DNA from 2 places in the Sporolactobacillus sp. PKPK-6 genome. Region 2 is predicted to be linked to the other one. Evidence: a T-box and tRNA genes for the amino acid it is inferred to sense, from the RefSeq annotation. Region 2 holds a T-box; the other holds one or more tRNA genes.

Region 1 (9,020 bases), on a different contig from region 2:
CGATACCCACATCCAATATCAAGCTGCAGTAAAGCTCCATGGGGTCTTTCCGTCCTGTCGCGGGTAACCTGCATCTTCACAGGTACTATAATTTCACCGGGTCTCTCGTTGAGACAGTATCCAAATCGTTACACCTTTCGTGCGGGTCGGAACTTACCCGACAAGGAATTTCGCTACCTTAGGACCGTTATAGTTACGGCCGCCGTTTACTGGGGCTTCAATTCAAAGCTTCTCCCGAAGGATAACCTCTCCTTTTAACCTTCCAGCACCGGGCAGGTGTCAGCCCCTATACATCACCTTACGGTTTAGCAGAAACCTGTGTTTTTGGTAAACAGTCGCTTGGATCTTTTCACTGCGGCTCATCGGACCCGTAGGTCCGACGAGCACCCCTTCTCCCGAAGTTACGGGGTGATTTTGCCGAGTTCCTTAACGAGAGTTCTCCCGAGCGTCTTAGAATTCTCTTCTTGCCCACCTGTGTCGGTTTGGGTACGGGCACCGTTTCACTCGCTAGAGGCTTTTCTTGGCAGTGTAGGATCAGGCGCTTCGGTACTTAAGTTCCCTCCTCATCACCGTTTGGCGGATAGCAGCGGGATTTGCCTCGCTGCCGGCCTCGCGGCTTGAACGCACACTTCCATCCGTGCGCTCGCCTTACCTTCCTGCGTCCCCCCATCACTCAAACGTGAAACGCTGGTACAGGAATATCAACCTGTTGTCCATCGCCTACGCCTTTCGGCCTCGGCTTAGGCCCCGACTAACCCTGAGCGGACGAACCTTCCTCAGGAACCCTTAGGCTTTCGACGGAGAAGATTCTCACTTCTCTTTTCGTTACTCATACCGGCATTCTCACTTCCAAACGCTCCAACATGCCTCACGGCACATCTTCAATGCCCTTGGAACGCTCCCCTACCATGACCTTACGGTCATCCGCGACTTCGGTGCTGTGCTTAGCCCCGTTACATTTTCGGCGCGACGCCACTCGACCAGTGAGCTATTACGCACTCTTTAAATGGTGGCTGCTTCTGAGCCAACATCCTGGTTGTCTGGGCAACGTCACATCCTTTCCCACTTAGCACAAACTTAGGGACCTTAGTCGGCGGTCTGGGCTGTTTCCCTTTCGACGACGGATCTTATCACTCGCCGTCTGACTCCCGGACGTAAGGGCTTGGCATTCGGAGTTTGACTGAACTCGGTAATCCTGTGGGGACCCCTTATTCAATCAGTGCTCTACCTCCAAGTCTCACTCATCCGAGGCTAGCCCTAAAGCTATTTCGGGGAGAACCAGCTATCTCCGTGTTCGATTGGCATTTCACCCCTACCCACACCTCATCCCCGCATTTTTCAACATGCGTGGGTTCGGGCCTCCATTCAGTGTTACCTGAACTTCACCCTGGACATGGGTAGATCACACGGTTTCGGGTCGACAACCCTAAACTAAAACGCCCTATTCAGACTCGCTTTCGCTGCGGCTCCGCCTCTTCAGCTTAACCTTGCTTAGAATCGTCACTCGCCGGTCCATTCTACAAAAGGTACGCTGTCACCCCCCGAAGGGGGCTCCAACTACTTGTAAGCACACGGTTTCAGGATCTCTTTCACTCCCCTTCCGGGGTGCTTTTCACCTTTCCCTCACGGTACTGGTTCACTATCGGTCACTGGGGAGTATTTAGCCTTGGGAGACGGTCCTCCCGGATTCCGACGGGGTTTCTCGTGTCCCGCCGTACTCAGGATCCACTCCGGAGTGCACGTTCCGTCGGCTACAGGGCGTTTGCCTTCTTTGGCCGACCCTTCCAGGTCGTTCGCCTGAAACGTGCATTTCTGACTCCATGTGGAGTGTCCTACAACCCCAAAGAGCAAGCTCTTTGGTTTGGGCTGTTTCCCTTTCGCTCGCCACTACTCAGGAAATCGCATTTGCTTTCTCTTCCTCCGGGTACTGAGATGTTTCAGTTCCCCGGGTCTGCCTTACTCTGCCTATGGATTCAGCAGAGCATCCTATCTGTTCAAGATAGGGGGTTCCCCCATTCGGAAATCTTCGGATCAATGCTTACTTACAGCTCCCCGAAGCGTATCGGCGTTCGTTCCGTCCTTCATCGGCTCCCAGTGCCAAGGCATCCACCGTGCGCTCTTTAAAACTTAACCACTGCCTGCATCATGAGCGGCGAATTGCTTCGTCATGGCTCACAATGCCTGCCTTTATGATTAGTTTCTTGATCGTAAGATCAATTCAATAATCTTCTTGGATGTTTCTTGACTTTCTTTCGTTGCTTTCGTTATCCAGTTTTCAAGGTTCAAGGCTGCCTTTCGGCACGCCGGTGAAGGAATGATTCCTTCAAAACCAAACAAAAGTCCAAGCGCTTCGCTATTGATCGTTTCCTTAGAAAGGAGGTGATCCAGCCGCACCTTCCGATACGGCTACCTTGTTACGACTTCACCCCAATCATTTGTCCCACCTTCGGCGGCTGAGTCCATAAAGGTTCTCGCACCGACTTCGGGTGTTACAAACTCTCGTGGTGTGACGGGCGGTGTGTACAAGGCCCGGGAACGGATTCACCGCGGCATGCTGATCCGCGATTACTAGCAATTCCGGCTTCATGCAGGCGAGTTGCAGCCTGCAATCCGAACTGGGGGTGGCTTTATGGGATTAGCTCGACCTCGCGGTTTCGCTGCCCTTTGTACCACCCATTGTAGCACGTGTGTAGCCCAGATCATAAGGGGCATGATGATTTGACGTCATCCCCACCTTCCTCCGGTTTGTCACCGGCAGTCACCTTAGAGTGCCCAACTGAATGCTGGCAACTAAGATCAAGGGTTGCGCTCGTTGCGGGACTTAACCCAACATCTCACGACACGAGCTGACGACAACCATGCACCACCTGTCACTCTGTCCCCCGAAGGGGAACGGCCTATCTCTAGACTTGTCAGAGGATGTCAAGACCTGGTAAGGTTCTTCGCGTTGCTTCGAATTAAACCACATGCTCCACTGCTTGTGCGGGCCCCCGTCAATTCCTTTGAGTTTCAACCTTGCGGTCGTACTCCCCAGGCGGAATGCTTAATGTGTTAACTTCAGCACTAAGGGTTGGACCCCCTAACACCTAGCATTCATCGTTTACGGCGTGGACTACCAGGGTATCTAATCCTGTTTGCTCCCCACGCTTTCGCGCCTCAGCGTCAGTTACAGACCAGAGAGCCGCCTTCGCCACTGGTATTCCTCCACATATCTACGCATTTCACCGCTACACGTGGAATTCTACTCTCCTCTTCTGTACTCAAGCTTCCCAGTTTCCAATGACCGTTTGCGGTTGAGCCGCAAGATTTCACATCAGACTTAAGAAGCCGCCTGCGCGCGCTTTACGCCCAATAATTCCGGACAACGCTTGCCACCTACGTATTACCGCGGCTGCTGGCACGTAGTTAGCCGTGGCTTTCTGGCCGGATACCGTCACTGCAAGAGCATTTCCTCTCCCGCACGTTCTTCTCCGGCAACAGAGCTTTACGATCCGAAAACCTTCTTCGCTCACGCGGCGTTGCTCCATCAGACTTTCGTCCATTGTGGAAGATTCCCTACTGCTGCCTCCCGTAGGAGTTTGGGCCGTGTCTCAGTCCCAATGTGGCCGATCACCCTCTCAGGTCGGCTATGCATCGCTGTCTTGGTGGGCCGTTACCCCGCCAACTAACTAATGCACCGCGGGCCCATCTGTCAGTGATGGCCGAAACCATCTTTCAGCCCTGCACCATGCGGTGCAGGGGATTATCCGGTATTAGCTGCGGTTTCCCACAGTTATCCCAGTCTGACAGGCAGGTTACCCACGTGTTACTCACCCATCCGCCGCTCACTTCCGGGAGCAAGCTCCCTTCTATGCGCTCGACTTGCATGTATTAGGCACGCCGCCAGCGTTCGTCCTGAGCCAGGATCAAACTCTCCAAAAAGTGTGTTGCATACTTACTTACTTTATTGTCGTACTTCCAAAGAGTGGAACTTCTGCTAAGGTCGTGCACGTCCTGTGCACAACGCAGAAGTCACCACATCCTGTGGAAGCTCATAAGATCCATAGCAAAATTGAATTGATTATGGGGTTTAAAACCCTTATATCACGCTTGGCTTTTGTTCAGTTTTCAAGGAACATTCATATACATTAAATAATAATGGTGGGCCTGAGTGGACTTGAACCACCGACCTCACGCTTATCAGGCGTGCGCTCTAACCAGCTGAGCTACAGGCCCATTACAATAATGGAGCGGGTGATGGGAATCGAACCCACGACCAGAGCTTGGAAGGCTCTTGTTTTACCACTAAACTACACCCGCATATATGGTCGGGAAGACAGGATTTGAACCTGCGACCCTCTGGTCCCAAACCAGATGCTCTACCAAGCTGAGCCACTTCCCGACAATGGTGCGCCCTAGAGAAGTCGAATCCCCAACCTTCTGATCCGTAGTCAGACGCTCTATCCAATTGAGCTAAGGGCGCAAAATAATATGGTGCGGTCGAGAGGACTCGAACCTCCACGAAGTTGCCTCCACTAGCCCCTCAAGCTAGCGCGTCTGCCATTCCGCCACGACCGCATATTCAATTAATTGGTGCGGGTGAAGGGACTCGAACCCCCACGTTGGAAAACACTAGATCCTAAATCTAGCGCGTCTGCCAATTCCGCCACACCCGCATAAAATGAGCCACGAAGGATTTGAACCTTCGACCCTCTGATTAAAAGTCAGATGCTCTACCCCTGAGCTAGTGGCTCATGTGGCTGGCCCAGCTGGATTCGAACCAGCGCATGACGGCACCAAAAACCGTTGCCTTACCGCTTGGCTATGGGCCAAAAACAATTATGTATAGGAACACATATCGTTTTCTTTTATCAACTAATTAATAAATGGCGGATCCGAGCGGATTTGAACCGCCGATCTCCTGCGTGACAGGCAGGCATGTTAACCCCTACACCACGGATCCTCAAATAATTCTTATTATAAATGGTGACCCGTACGGGATTCGAACCCATGAACCCACCGTGAAAGGGTGGTGTCTTAACCACTTGACGAACGGGCCATAAAATGGCGGAGAAGGAGGGATTCGAACCCTCGCACGATTTACACCGTCTACTCCCTTAGCAGGGGAGCCCCTTCAGCCGACTTGGGTACTTCTCCATGGCTCCACAGGTAGGATTCGAACCTACGACCGATCGGTTAACAGCCGATTGCTCTACCACTGAGCTACTGTGGAATAAGTGGTTCAAAAAAACAAATGCATATGCTATTCTACACTGTGTTCATTCACTTGTCAACAAGGTTTTGAGCGACACAATCGCTTGTCCTTTTGACGACTTAAATAATTTAACACAGATTAACATCCCGCGTCAACCCTATTTTTAATCTTATTTAAAATTGATTGATACGTGTCTTGCTGAGCAATTGAAGTGTACCGCCGCATGCACCGCAAACATAGCGTGCAGTATCTAATTTTCTCTTACGATAAAAGTTTGTTTCACATGCGGAACATTGATAATGATAACGAACGCCCGAACCATTGCGCGTGTTAGGAATTGCCTCGCAAAACCTTGAACCGCCCACCCTTGCCAGCAACGTGCGGAAATCGGCATCCCTATGACGATAACCCATACCAAGCAGATGGAGATGGTAATGACACAATTCATGTTTAATGATTTTCAAAAAGGCTTCTAATCCAAAATAGTTGAGCTGACGGGCATTGAATTCGAGCCGGTGCGAGTTCAGCAAATAACGTCCACCGGTTGTTCGAAGCCTTGAGTTAAAAATCGCCTGATGACGAAAAGGACGATGAAAGCTCTCCATCGATACCTGTTCTACAAGCTTTTGAAGTTCTTCATCAGTCATGACCTCACCTCCACGGGTCATCAATTCTGCATTTATTTGTTGGGAGCTACCATTGTTAATGAGATACGTCCCTTTTCTGCGTCCACTTGTTCCACCCAAACGGTGACTATTTCACCAACACGAACAACGTCAAGCGGATGGCGAACAAAGCGTGAGGCAAGCTTTGACAGGTGAACCAGACCGTCCTGTTTCACTCCAATATCAACAAATGCACCGAAATCCACAACATTACGAACCGTTCCTTCCAGCTGCATACCCGGCTTCAAATCGTCCATCTTTAGAACATCGGTCTTCAACAGTGGTTTTTTCAGGTCATCGCGTGGATCGCGACCTGGCCGAATCAGTGCCTCGATCATATCGCGCAAGGTCGGTTCGCCAACAGAGAGTTCATTGGCAGTTCGTGTCACATCCAATGCCCGCAATTTGTCAATCAGATCCTCAGTTCCGATTTTGTCGGCATCGCAGTCTGCTTTTTTGAGCAAATCTCCTGCAACATTATAGCTTTCCGGATGAATCGGCGTATTATCCAACGGATTTTTTCCTCCGCTGATCCGCAAAAATCCTGCCGATTGTTCGAAAGCACGTGCGCCAAGCCTCGGAACCTTTTTCAGTTGAAGCCGGCTTTCAAATTTGCCGAGCTTCTCCCGTTCTGCAACTACGTTACTTGCTACCGTTTTCGACAGTCCAGCAACATATTGAAGCAGCTGAGGCGAAGCTGTGTTAATGTTAACGCCTACCTGATTCACAACCGTCTCTACGACAAATTGGAGCGATTTTGCTAATTCTCGCTGTGACACGTCATGCTGGTATTCACCGACCCCAACAGATTTTGGATCGACCTTTACAAGTTCCGCAAGCGGGTCTTGAAGTCTTCGCGCAATGGACACGGCACTGCGTTCTTCAACATGCAGATCCGGAAATTCTTCGCGTGCAAGTGCAGAAGCAGAATAAACGCTTGCGCCTGCTTCATTAACAATCATATAAAAAAGTTTATGATCGGACACTTGCTTCAGTGTCTCGGCAATGAATGCCTCAGTCTCACGCGATGCCGTGCCGTTGCCAATCGCAACCATGTTGATGTGGTACCGTTCAACCAGTTCCAGAACCTTTTTCCTTGCCCCTTCGATATCCGACTTAGGCGGTGTTGGATAAATAAGTGAAATGTCCAGCACTTTGCCGGTCGGATCGACAACAGCAAGCTTGCAGCCTGTGCGATAGGCAGGGTCAACACCGAGTACGGTCCGCTCCTTCAGCGGCGGCTGAAGAAGCAGACCGCGAAGATTCTCTGCGAAAATATGAATCGCCTGCTGCTCGGCCCTTTCTGTCAATGCCTGTCTCAGTTCCCGCTCAACGGATGGTGCAATTAATCGCTTGTACGCATCCTCAGCACATGCATTCAGCAACCCCTCTGCCGTCGTTTGCTTTCCCGGATTCAATGCACGTTTGATCGCAGGGAGAATCGATCCTTCAGGTGCTTCTACAGATACCTTGAGTATTTCTTCTTTTTCCCCGCGATTAATCGCTAAAATCCGGTGAGGAACAAGTGTTTTTATCCGCTCTTCGTAGGCATAATAATTGGCATACACATTCTTCTCATCAAGTTCCTGGTGCTTCACCTGAACATGAATCATTCCCTGTTCAGCCGTTCGCTTGCGTGCCAACGCACGCAATTCTGCACGTTCCGCAAGGCGTTCAGCAATAATATCCAATGCTCCTTGCAATGCTTCCTCAGCTGATGCCACTTGAAGCTGATCGGAAACAAACCGTTCGGCAAAGGGCTCCACAGGATCAGAAGGCAAGCGCATCAGCCAATCAGCTAATGGCTCCAGTCCTTTTTCCTTTGCAATAGACGCACGTGTACGCCGTTTCTGTCGATAAGGAAGATAAAGATCTTCTATTTCCTGCAAAGTCAATGCCCGATTAACCTTCTGTTTGAGCGCATCAGTCAATTTGCCTTGCTCTTCAATCCGGTTAATGACTTCGATCTTGCGTTTATCTAATTGCTTGCTGTATGTATAGGAATCTTGTATTTTTTCAATTTGAACTTCATCCAGCCCACCGGTCATTTCTTTCCGATAGCGTGCGATAAAAGGTATGGTATTGTCATCCTCCAGGAGTTCAATGGTGCGTGCTACCTGTGGCGCAGAAATATTCAGCTTTTTTGCTATATGTAAAACAACTTCGTCCATTATAATCGTCCCCTTCCCATCTATCATATCAGAAAACAGATTTGTTCGTCTGAGTAAACAGAATAGGTAAAACAAAAACAGCTCGTCCCTATAACGAGCTGCCTGAATAAACGATCACTTGTTAATTGAAAGTCCCACTTCGTCTTTCCGAGGAAGATTATCCCTTAACTTGCGAAGGGCACTTCTTTGCAGACGAGAGACATGCATTTGCGAAATTCCTAAGCGTGCACCCGTTTCTTTTTGACTGAGATTGTCGTAATAGGTGCAAATCAAGATCTTTTTCTCCCTCTCCGAAAGGACCTGGAACGCTTCGGTTAGAATGAGCTTCTTGTGTACCAGCTCATAGCCGTTCTCTTGCTTACCGACAATATCAAGCAGTGTCATCGCTGTACCTTCCGGATCTCCATCGATCTTTGAATCCACGGATAAGGTGTTGTATCCTCGAGCCATTTCTAAGGTTTCAAGAATACTTTCCTCGCTTTCACCAATGGCTTCAGCAATTTCATCAATCCTCGGAGAACGCTGGAGGGAGTTTGTCAGTGCTTCGGTCGCACGTCGGATTTTCGGACTGAGTTCTTTGACACGTCTTGGCACATGGACGCTCCACGTCTTGTCTCTAATGTAGCGCTTTATTTCTCCGACGATTGTTGGAACAGCAAAAGATTCAAAGCTGCCGCCAACTGCAGGATCAAATCGCTTAATAGCTGCGATTAACCCAATCATGCCGACCTGATAAAGATCCTCGCGTACATCGCTGTTCTTAGCAAATTTGCTGGCAAGTGCACCGACCAATTTCTCATAACGGCGAATTATTTTCGTCTGAAGCTGTTCATCCTCAGGATTTTTTTGAAAATCAGCGATCCATTTCTGAATCTCATTCTGTTGTTGAGACTTTGTTGGCAATGCGCTCCACCCCGTCTCTGGTTACATACTTGACCATTCGGACAGCTACACCGCATTCCGTACTGATCGTTACCTGATCCATAAGCG
Region 2 (9,020 bases):
TACCGAATCCACACCTTCATTGCGTTCAATCACTTCGTGCGCAAGTCGAGTCAGTGCTCGTGCGATCGCCTTTTCGTCCAATATTTCTTTCTCTTCCAAAAGTTCATCACCCGCCGTCTGCGTGCGGTCATTCGCGAAATTGCTTTTAAATGTTTTCTTGCTGACGGCATAAAAAAAGTCTTGCCGTTTAGAGCAAGAGACCGCAGTGTTGCCAATAGTCATTGACAATCATCACCCTTCTTAGTCTCTCGGGACTAAAATTAAAAGGAAATCATTCAGTTCATTTAAGCTATTGCAAGTATGCCAAATGAGAGATGATTTGTCAATGCACAATGAGCATTTTGCTTTGTTTAATGAAAATATTTTTTTACATATATCTGCCTGCTCGAAGATCTTCAAGTAGTTTCTTCATATCGCCAGGAAGCGGTGCTTGAAAAAGCATGAATTCATGTGTGACCGGATGGCTGAAACCAAGTTCTGCGGCATGAAGAGCTTGTCCTTCAATGGGCAGCGTTTTTCGTGGCCCATATTTAGGATCGCCGGCAAGTGGATGCCCAATGTAAGCCATGTGGACACGAATCTGGTGTGTGCGGCCCGTTTCAAGTCTGCATGCGACATACGTGTATTTTGCAAATCGCTCAAGTACTTTAAAATGGGTCACTGCATGCTTGCTGTTCTTATCTGTTACGGCCATTTTCTTTCGATCTTTATCAGCTCGGCCAATGGGCGCATCAATGGTTCCTTCATCATGCGGAAGGCTCCCATGAACAATTGCTAAATACATACGCTTTGTTGTCTTATCTTTTAACTGTGCAGCGAGCGACCGGTGTGCCTCATCCGTCTTCGCGACCATTAACAGCCCTGAGGTCTCCATATCAATGCGGTGTACAATTCCGGGACGCATCACGCCATTAATACCTGATAAATCATGACAGTGACTAAGCAGAGCGTTAACTAAAGTGCCGCTCATATGCCCCGGTGCCGGATGAACGACCATCCCTCTTGGTTTGTTAACAACAATTACCGAAGAATCCTCATAAACTATATCAAGTGGAATGTCTTCAGGCACAACATCAAGCGGTTCAGGTTCCGGCAAGTGTACAGAAACTTGGTCATCTGTCTTCATCCGATAACTCGTTTTGACTGCTTTGCCATTGACCACTATATGCCCATCCTTGATGAGCTGCTGAATTCTGCTCCTTGATTCGTTTGCAATCTCATCGCTCACCCAACTGTCAATCCTTTTGCCTTCATCCTTTCCTTCAACTGACCGCATGATATCAGGCATTAATGTTCCTTCTTCCCGTCGAGAAACAAGTAAATGATGAGCAGAACGACACCGATAAAAAGCGAGGAATCCGCAAGGTTAAAAACCGGAAAATTATAACGGACAATATAGACGTGAATAAAATCGACGACTTCACCGCGAAACAGCCGATCGATAAAATTTCCAAGCGTCCCGCCGATAATCAATCCCAGTGATGTACCTAAGATTGGCTGCTTTCTGCCCAATTTCTGCATGTAGTACACAACGACAGCCAAGACAACAATGGTGATAATGAAAAAGAAAACAAATTGTCCTTCCAAAATGCTCCATGCTGCTCCGTTATTACGAATTGACGTCAGGTAGAAAAAGCCGGGAACAATCGGCGTGCTTTGACCAATTGCCATATTATGTACGACAAGCCATTTTGAAAGCTGGTCGATGAGTAAAACAATGAATGCAAGTGCGTAATAAATCATGAATAAGTTCCTCCAAAACGCGTTGTTTTCTGCACCAATCGTGCAGAATTAAATTTTTCCTAGTTTACCCTAAATTTTAGCATAGATTGTTTAAAAGATATATGTACGCAGCAGAGACCCTTTGGTCTGCTGCTGCAATCTGAATTATCGCTCAGTCGGATTCAGATCCTCATCCGCATTCTTTGCCGACCAATCATCAGAATGATGATTTTTCATAATTTGAATTTCATCGTCTCCGGAAAAACCATTAATATCTGTAGCCGCAAAAGCTTCCAGTTCTTCGACAAATCCAATACCTTCCTCGTCATCGCAATACGGCGCATCTTCAAAGACGCCTTCCTGATCATTGTATTGAGAGACGATGTCAAAGGCGTTCTGCTCATTATATCCGTCGCTCTCAAAATCAGTTGCTCCCTGTTTTTCTAAATCCATAATCACTGATTCTTCAACAGGACGCACTGATCTGTTGTGAACAACATCCGAATGGCTTGCCACCGTACGTGCTGTCGGTAAAGCGTTTAACCGTGCGCGGGGTATTTTCTCGCCGGTTTTCTCGTCGTATCCATATGTGCCATTGTGGATTTTCTCTAAAGCATGATTAATCTCTTCATATTCTTTTTGCTCCAGCTTGTGAAATGCCAGGTCCTTTTCCCGATCATAAAGCTGCGTCGCCGATTCAGCCGGGTGGTTGTCATAAGCAGACAGCTCTCCGGAAGCAATATCTGAAACTGAACCAAGTTCGGCAGCAGTCTCCATATCATGATTTAACTTCTGTTCCAGTTCCTGTTTTCGATCGAGCAATCTTTTTCTTATTTTTCTGTAACCCCACATCTATAAAAAATCCCCCTTTGCATCCGCGCACATTCCTTAGTGTGGGATAAAGGAGGATTTTTAGACCGCGTAATATTTACGTGGATTGGGAATGATTTTCTTAATGAACCATGAACACGATCATCAAAAGCCGAGCAGTGTTACTCAGTCAAGCGTTACGCCGGCATAATCATGGCGAACGGTTTCCGCACAATGGCTACATAAAGTCGGATGTTCTTTGTCTTCACCAACCGATGGCAAAATTGCCCAGCAGCGTTCACATTTTTCTCCTTCGGCAGCAGTCACAAGAACAGCAAGCCGCGTATAGTGATCCGCTGCTTCCGGAATCGTTTCATTTTCTACAACGGATACCTGTGAGACGATCAGAAGTTTGTCAAGGTCAGTAACATTTTTTAGGAACGCTGTTTCCGGTTTTACATAAAGCGTTACGGAAGCCTCCAGTGATTTTCCGATCAGCTTAGCATCGCGCGCTTTTTCCAGCGATTTGAGCACATCGTCGCGCACCGCCACCAGCGATGTCCATTTCTGTTCGAGTGCTTCTGCATCAGCAATTTTCTCCAGCTTCGGCATCTCGGTAAGCTGTACATAATGAGAAGCTTCATTCGCACCAGGAATGTGTTGCCAGATTTCTTCCGCAGTATGCGGAATGATCGGCGACAGTAATTTGGTAAGCGCTACAACCGTCTTATAAAGAACTGTTTGTGCTGAACGGCGAACTAACGAATCTTTAGGTTGAACGTAGAGCGCGTCTTTTGCGATATCCATATAAAATGCACTCAAATCAAGCGAACAATAATTCTGAAGAGCTTTGTACACATTCAAGAATTGATATTCCTCATAATTTTTCAGGCACGTTTCGGTAAAGTGATTCAGTTTTACAAGCATATATTGCTCAAGTTCCGGCATATCTTGTGTAGGAACTACTTTATCGACGGTAAAATCACTCAGGTTGCCAAGCATAAAACGAACGGTGTTGCGGATCTTGCGATAAACTTCTGCCACTTGACCAAGAATCTCATTTGATACTCTGGCATCGGCTTGATAATCAACCGAAGCTACCCAAAGACGAATAATATCCGCTCCATATTGCTGCATCACTTTCATTGGATCAATGACGTTTCCTACGGATTTGCTCATTTTCAGTCCTTTGCCATCAAGAGTGAACCCGTGGCTGAGCACTTGCTTGTAAGGTGCATGACCGGTAACAGCAACCGATGTAGCCAATGAAGAATTGAACCAGCCGCGATATTGATCGGATCCTTCAAGATACATGTCTGCAGGACGACGCAATCCTTCACGCGTTGTCAGGACACCTTGGTGCGATGAGCCGGAATCGAACCAAACATCCATGATGTCTGTCTCCTTCTTGAAGATGCCGTTCGGGCTGTGTTCCGATGTAAATCCTTCCGGCAGCAATTCCTTCGCATCCCATTGAAACCAAATGTTCGATCCATGTTCACGGAACAGATCGGCAATGTGCTGAGTGGTTTCATCAGTGATGATCGGTTCGCCGTCTTCGCCATAGAATACAGGGATCGGAACGCCCCAAGCGCGCTGTCGCGAGATACACCAGTCTTCACGGTCTTTGATCATATTCGTCATGCGTACATCGCCCCATGACGGAACCCAATGCACTTCGTGAATCGCTTTTAAAATATCGTCGCGAAAAGCCTTAATTGATGCAAACCATTGTTTTGTCGCTCTCCAGATGACCGGTTTTTTGGTTCGCCAATCATGTGGGTAGGAGTGAGTGAACGTGCCGACCTTGAGCAGTGCGCCGACTTCTTTTAACTTTTCAATGACAGGCTCATTTGCTTTCTCATAGAACATACCTTCAAATCCAGGTGCTTCTTCAGTCATGCAGCCGCGATCATCAACAGGACAAAGAATATCCAATCCATATTTTTTGCCGACATAAAAGTCATCAGCACCAAAACCTGGGGCAGTATGCACGCAGCCGGTACCTGCATCCAGGGTCACATGATCGCCGAGAATCATTAATGAAGGACGATCATAGAACGGATGGCGGCAAACGACATTTTCCAAATCCTTGCCGCTGACCGTGCGCAGCACTTGAGGATTTTCCCAGTCGAACGTCTTTGTCAGTGATTCAACTAAGTCAGCTGCAACGACATATTTATGATCCGCAACGTGAACGACACTGTACTCAAATTTTGGATTGACAGCAATAGCAAGGTTTGCCGGCATCGTCCATGGAGTTGTTGTCCAGATAATGACCTCTTCATCTGGATTCAGAACACCTTTTCCATCAGTTACATGAAAAGCAACATAAATGGAATAAGATTTGACATCCTTGTATTCAATTTCAGCTTCGGCAAGCGCGGATTCAGAGGAAGGAGACCAATAAACAGTTTTTTTATCTTTATAGATATAGCCCTTCTTTGCCATCTCACCAAAGACTTCGATCTGTTCTGCTTCATATTCTTTATGCAAGGTCAGATATGGATGATCCCAGTCTCCGCGAACACCCAGTCTTTTAAATTGCTTCTTTTGATGTTCTACCTGTCCAAGCGCATATTCTTTGCACTTTTCGCGAAGTTCAGCAACCGACATCTTTTTGCGGTCAATGCCCTTCTTGGCTAGCTGCTGTTCGATCGGCAATCCGTGCGTATCCCAGCCGGGAACGTAATAAGCTTTATAACCGGTCATTGACTTAAACCGAGTGATAATGTCTTTCAACACCTTATTTTCAGCATGTCCAATGTGGATATTGCCGTTTGCGTAAGGAGGCCCATCGTGCAGAATAAATGTTGGTTTCCCTTCGTTCACCTTTAAAGATTGTTCATAAATATGATCGTGATCCCACTGTTCCTGCATTTGTGGCTCTTTGGTCGGAAGACTGCCGCGCATTTTGAAATTTGTTTTCGGCATCAGTAGTGTCTTCTTGTATTCCATGTAGAACGCCTCCATCGTCTTTCTGTTTTTCTTTTTTACACCCTATATAAAAAGGCCCTTACATCCCAAAGGGACGGAAGGACCGCGGTACCACCCTAATAACAGACAAAGTCTGCCACTCATGATTATCTTAACGCGAATCAACGTCGGATCTTACTAACGCGGCAGTGCCGTGCGTTCAGAACCAAACTCAAGGGTGATTTTCTTCATTGCCGTCCGCGCTGGGCTCGCACCTTCTCCCGGCTCGCTTTGTGACCTTGCAATGAGTACTTTCCCTCTCATAGAAATAGCCAATAATATAATTGCCACGATATCTTAGGATTCTTGACCTCAACAATGTTTATGTAAGACAGTATATGCAATCAAATGCCTTGCGTCAAGCTTGTGACTGAATCATTCCGTCTTTTTGCGAATTTTCTTCGTTATCGTCGTCATTTCCCGCGGACATACTCTTCCAATCGTCGCTTTTAAGCAATTCAAGCTGTGCCTCAATCAGCATTTGGAAACGAGTCCGATATACATTCGCTTCTTTTTTCAATTCTTCAATATTCAAAGTGACTTTGCGCGATTTTTCCAGAGCTTCATTAATGATCCGATCTGCGTTTTTCTTTGCCTCCATCACAATCAGCTTAGCCTCTTTATTCGCGTTTTGCTTAACTTCCTCTGCCGTTTCCTGAGCTACAAGGATACTTTTGTTTAAAGTCGTTTCGATATTGGAGAAGTGGCTCAGTTTCTCATCCGAATTCTTAATTTTTTGCTCAAGATCCTTTTTTTCACGAATCAGAGCTTCATAATCCTTGATAATCTGATCAAGAAAATCGTTTACTTCATCTTCATCATATCCGCGAAATCCGCGTGAAAACGATTTATTATGAATATCCAAGGGTGTCAATGGCATCCTGGTCACCTCCAAGTCATTTTACAAACAATTCGTTTATTTAAGTTTACCATATTGTATACGAATTTTGTTCTTTTTTGTCAAGCCACCGCTTGATAATATTTTACTGCGGCCGAATCCCCGAAGTGACAAACAATCGCCTTCGCAAATTTCGAAGTCGCGTTTCTCTACGACTTCCCAATTAACTTTTGCAAGTCCTTTAGTAATGAGTTCCGAAGTCTTTGCTCTAGGCAAATGATAAATTTCAGACAAGACAGTGTCAAGTCGCCATGAAGACACTGTTCCATCAAAATTTTGCCATTCATCAACACTATGTAAAAGTGCTTGTCTTTTAATCGGTTCGCAGGAAACACTCATTTTTCCGACAGAAGTAAGATTGAGCATAAAATAGCTCTCCAACTCTTTTGCACAAATAAATTGAGCGTTCCCTTCTTTGACAAGCAAGTCACCGATTTTATCCCTCGAAACGCCCGTTCCAATTACCGAACCAAGCAATTGAGGATGGGTAATTAAGCCGAATTTTGATGGATAGCGAACTTCCAGATAGGCGAGTTGGAAGGGGTTGTCTTCTTCTTCAGCATACTGGGGAAGAATTAAAGCCCGAGCGCGCTCCGCATGATCATAGCCGCCGAAAAAAGAAAGACGAATGTCCTCCTGGTCTCCAATCACCGATTTCAAAATAATCTGTTGCCTTGGATCTAAAAAATCAGTTCGTTTAGGCACATATTGCTCTGCAACGCGATCTTTCAGATCTAAGAAATGATCAATCAGGCTGCGTTCTTCTGGTCTAAAATGCTCATATATGGACATGATGAACGCCTCATGCAAAAAGGTAGGCTAAGTAGTAAATGCCCCTAGTCGCAAGTCGTAAAACAAAAAATGCGATAATCGGTGAAAGATCGATGACGCCGCCAATCGGTGGAATTATTTTGCGAAAAGGCGACAAAAAGGGTTCGCAAACATTGGCAAACAGCCGACCAATGGATGAGTCCTGAACACTTGGAACCCATGACATTAAAATATATATAATTAATATCCAAGAATAAATATTAATGACTTGCGAGAGATAATAAGCTACTACCAATCCATTCACCTCAAATTTTAATTAGTCTTCTGGCCAATTACTGATCATACCTGATATATCCACTTGTTCTGGAGCGAAAAGAAAGGTGTTTTTTCCGATTTTTCGTATTTGAGCATTTAGTGCGAACGCAGTTCCTCCCATAAAGTCAAGAATTCTTTGACCATGTTCTTTACTTGTCCCTTGGAGGCTGCATATAATCGTTTGCTTATTTTTCAGATAGCCGACAATCTCTTCGACCTCTTCAAAACACTTAGGCTCAACAAGAACGACCTTACTTTGCTGGTGAACATTTTGGATCGCAACAATTCTGCCGCTCTTTTCCATTCTGCGTTGTTGTTCTTGAACCGGTTTGTTTCCTTCCGATTCATGAGCTGCGGACATTTGGCTTTCTGAGCGTTCCACTGTCTCCTCAAGATCAAAGAATCGTTTAAATGTGCCTTTAAGACCCATGATTCCCTTCTCCTTTCATTCATTACCTACAAGTGACGTTCCGATTCTCACAAACGTTGCGCCTTCTTCAACAGCAATCTCATAGTCATGCGACATTCCCATAGAAAGCTCTGTGCAAGGAGCGTAGTCAATCTTGCGATCATGAATCCGGTCACGCAGAACACGCAGCCGATGAAAAACGTGACGTATCACATCAAGATCTTCCGTATTCGGCGCCATTGTCATAAGACCAATAACGCGGAGATGCTCATAGTTGGCTAACGCATCAATAAATGAATCAAGCTGATCTTCAGTAATACCATGCTTAGACTCCTCACCAGAGATATTCATTTCGACAAAACAATTTAATGTTCCTTCTTTTATTCTTTTATTTAATTCATTCGCTAATTTCAGACGGTCCAGAGCGTGAAAATAATCGATTTTTCCCACAACATCTTTTACTTTACGCGTCTGCAAGGTACCAATCAAATGCCAAGTTACCCGATCATCATGAATAAATTTCTGTTTTTCGAGCAGGCCTTCCTTTCTGTTTTCCGCAAGATTGAAGATCCCGTTGTCCACTGCCTCCTGAGCTCGTTCTGCCGAGACATATTTAGTGACAGCAATCACGGTAACGTCTTCTGCATTCCGTCCGGAACGCTCACAAGCGGCATGAATCGTCGATTTCACATGTTTAAAATTATCCGCAACGTTCACGATTAAATGTTCTCCTTTTTCTTCATTCCAATATAGCCCATCATTCGCCCTGTTTTTCCTTGGTCTCGACGAAAGGAATAAAATAAGTTAGGATGTGCATAAGTATTGTAACTGCTCATTTGAATCTGATCCGCAGGCACTCCGCTTGCAACAAGAATTGATCGATTTAGTGTTTTCAGATTAAGCAGATAGTGCCCTTCTCCCTTGTCAATTACAGAAGCTGACCACACAGAGCGATCCAGCTTTTGAACTCCATTCATCACGTTTTGATCGACCTCGTAATCTTCAACTCCGATTGAGGGACCAATGACAATGTGAATCTTGGATGGAGATAAGCCAAGTTCACGGCACATGCGTTCCGTCATGCAGGCTGCACCGCCGGCCACTGTTCCTCTCCAGCCT

Evidence for each region. The T-box of region 2 lies ahead of ileS (isoleucine--tRNA ligase). A T-box ahead of a tRNA ligase gene usually reads a tRNA of that ligase, here a tRNA-Ile.
Region 1: it encodes a tRNA-Ile, which carries the amino acid that the T-box ahead of ileS (isoleucine--tRNA ligase) is inferred to sense. The anticodon was not compared.

The regions. Positions count from the first base shown of each region.
Region 1 covers NZ_JBWXPA010000003.1:77,170-86,189, forward strand. Annotated here, with positions in the region: rRNA gene AC1MBV_RS16410 (23S ribosomal RNA) at 1-2,133, opposite strand, end outside; rRNA gene AC1MBV_RS16415 (16S ribosomal RNA) at 2,373-3,921, opposite strand; tRNA gene AC1MBV_RS16420 (tRNA-Ile) at 4,139-4,215, opposite strand; tRNA gene AC1MBV_RS16425 (tRNA-Gly) at 4,226-4,299, opposite strand; tRNA gene AC1MBV_RS16430 (tRNA-Pro) at 4,305-4,381, opposite strand; tRNA gene AC1MBV_RS16435 (tRNA-Arg) at 4,386-4,462, opposite strand; tRNA gene AC1MBV_RS16440 (tRNA-Leu) at 4,472-4,557, opposite strand; tRNA gene AC1MBV_RS16445 (tRNA-Leu) at 4,571-4,655, opposite strand; tRNA gene AC1MBV_RS16450 (tRNA-Lys) at 4,662-4,733, opposite strand; tRNA gene AC1MBV_RS16455 (tRNA-Gln) at 4,737-4,811, opposite strand; tRNA gene AC1MBV_RS16460 (tRNA-Asp) at 4,867-4,942, opposite strand; tRNA gene AC1MBV_RS16465 (tRNA-Glu) at 4,964-5,038, opposite strand; tRNA gene AC1MBV_RS16470 (tRNA-Ser) at 5,045-5,136, opposite strand; tRNA gene AC1MBV_RS16475 (tRNA-Asn) at 5,138-5,212, opposite strand; gene AC1MBV_RS16480 (SprT family protein) at 5,368-5,841, opposite strand; gene AC1MBV_RS16485 (Tex family protein) at 5,874-8,030, opposite strand; gene sigB (RNA polymerase sigma factor SigB) at 8,145-8,933, opposite strand; gene rsbW (anti-sigma B factor RsbW) at 8,905-9,020, opposite strand, start outside.
Region 2 covers NZ_JBWXPA010000001.1:503,662-512,681, forward strand. Annotated here, with positions in the region: gene pyrR (bifunctional pyr operon transcriptional regulator/uracil phosphoribosyltransferase PyrR) at 1-99, opposite strand, end outside; gene AC1MBV_RS02460 (RluA family pseudouridine synthase) at 368-1,288, opposite strand; gene lspA (signal peptidase II) at 1,288-1,743, opposite strand; gene AC1MBV_RS02470 (TraR/DksA C4-type zinc finger protein) at 1,888-2,574, opposite strand; gene ileS (isoleucine--tRNA ligase) at 2,719-5,490, opposite strand; T-box leader at 5,557-5,781, opposite strand; gene AC1MBV_RS02480 (DivIVA domain-containing protein) at 5,867-6,388, opposite strand; gene AC1MBV_RS02485 (YlmH family RNA-binding protein) at 6,425-7,198, opposite strand; gene AC1MBV_RS02490 (YggT family protein) at 7,209-7,472, opposite strand; gene AC1MBV_RS02495 (cell division protein SepF) at 7,494-7,922, opposite strand; gene AC1MBV_RS02500 (YggS family pyridoxal phosphate-dependent enzyme) at 7,938-8,618, opposite strand; gene pgeF (peptidoglycan editing factor PgeF) at 8,621-9,020, opposite strand, start outside.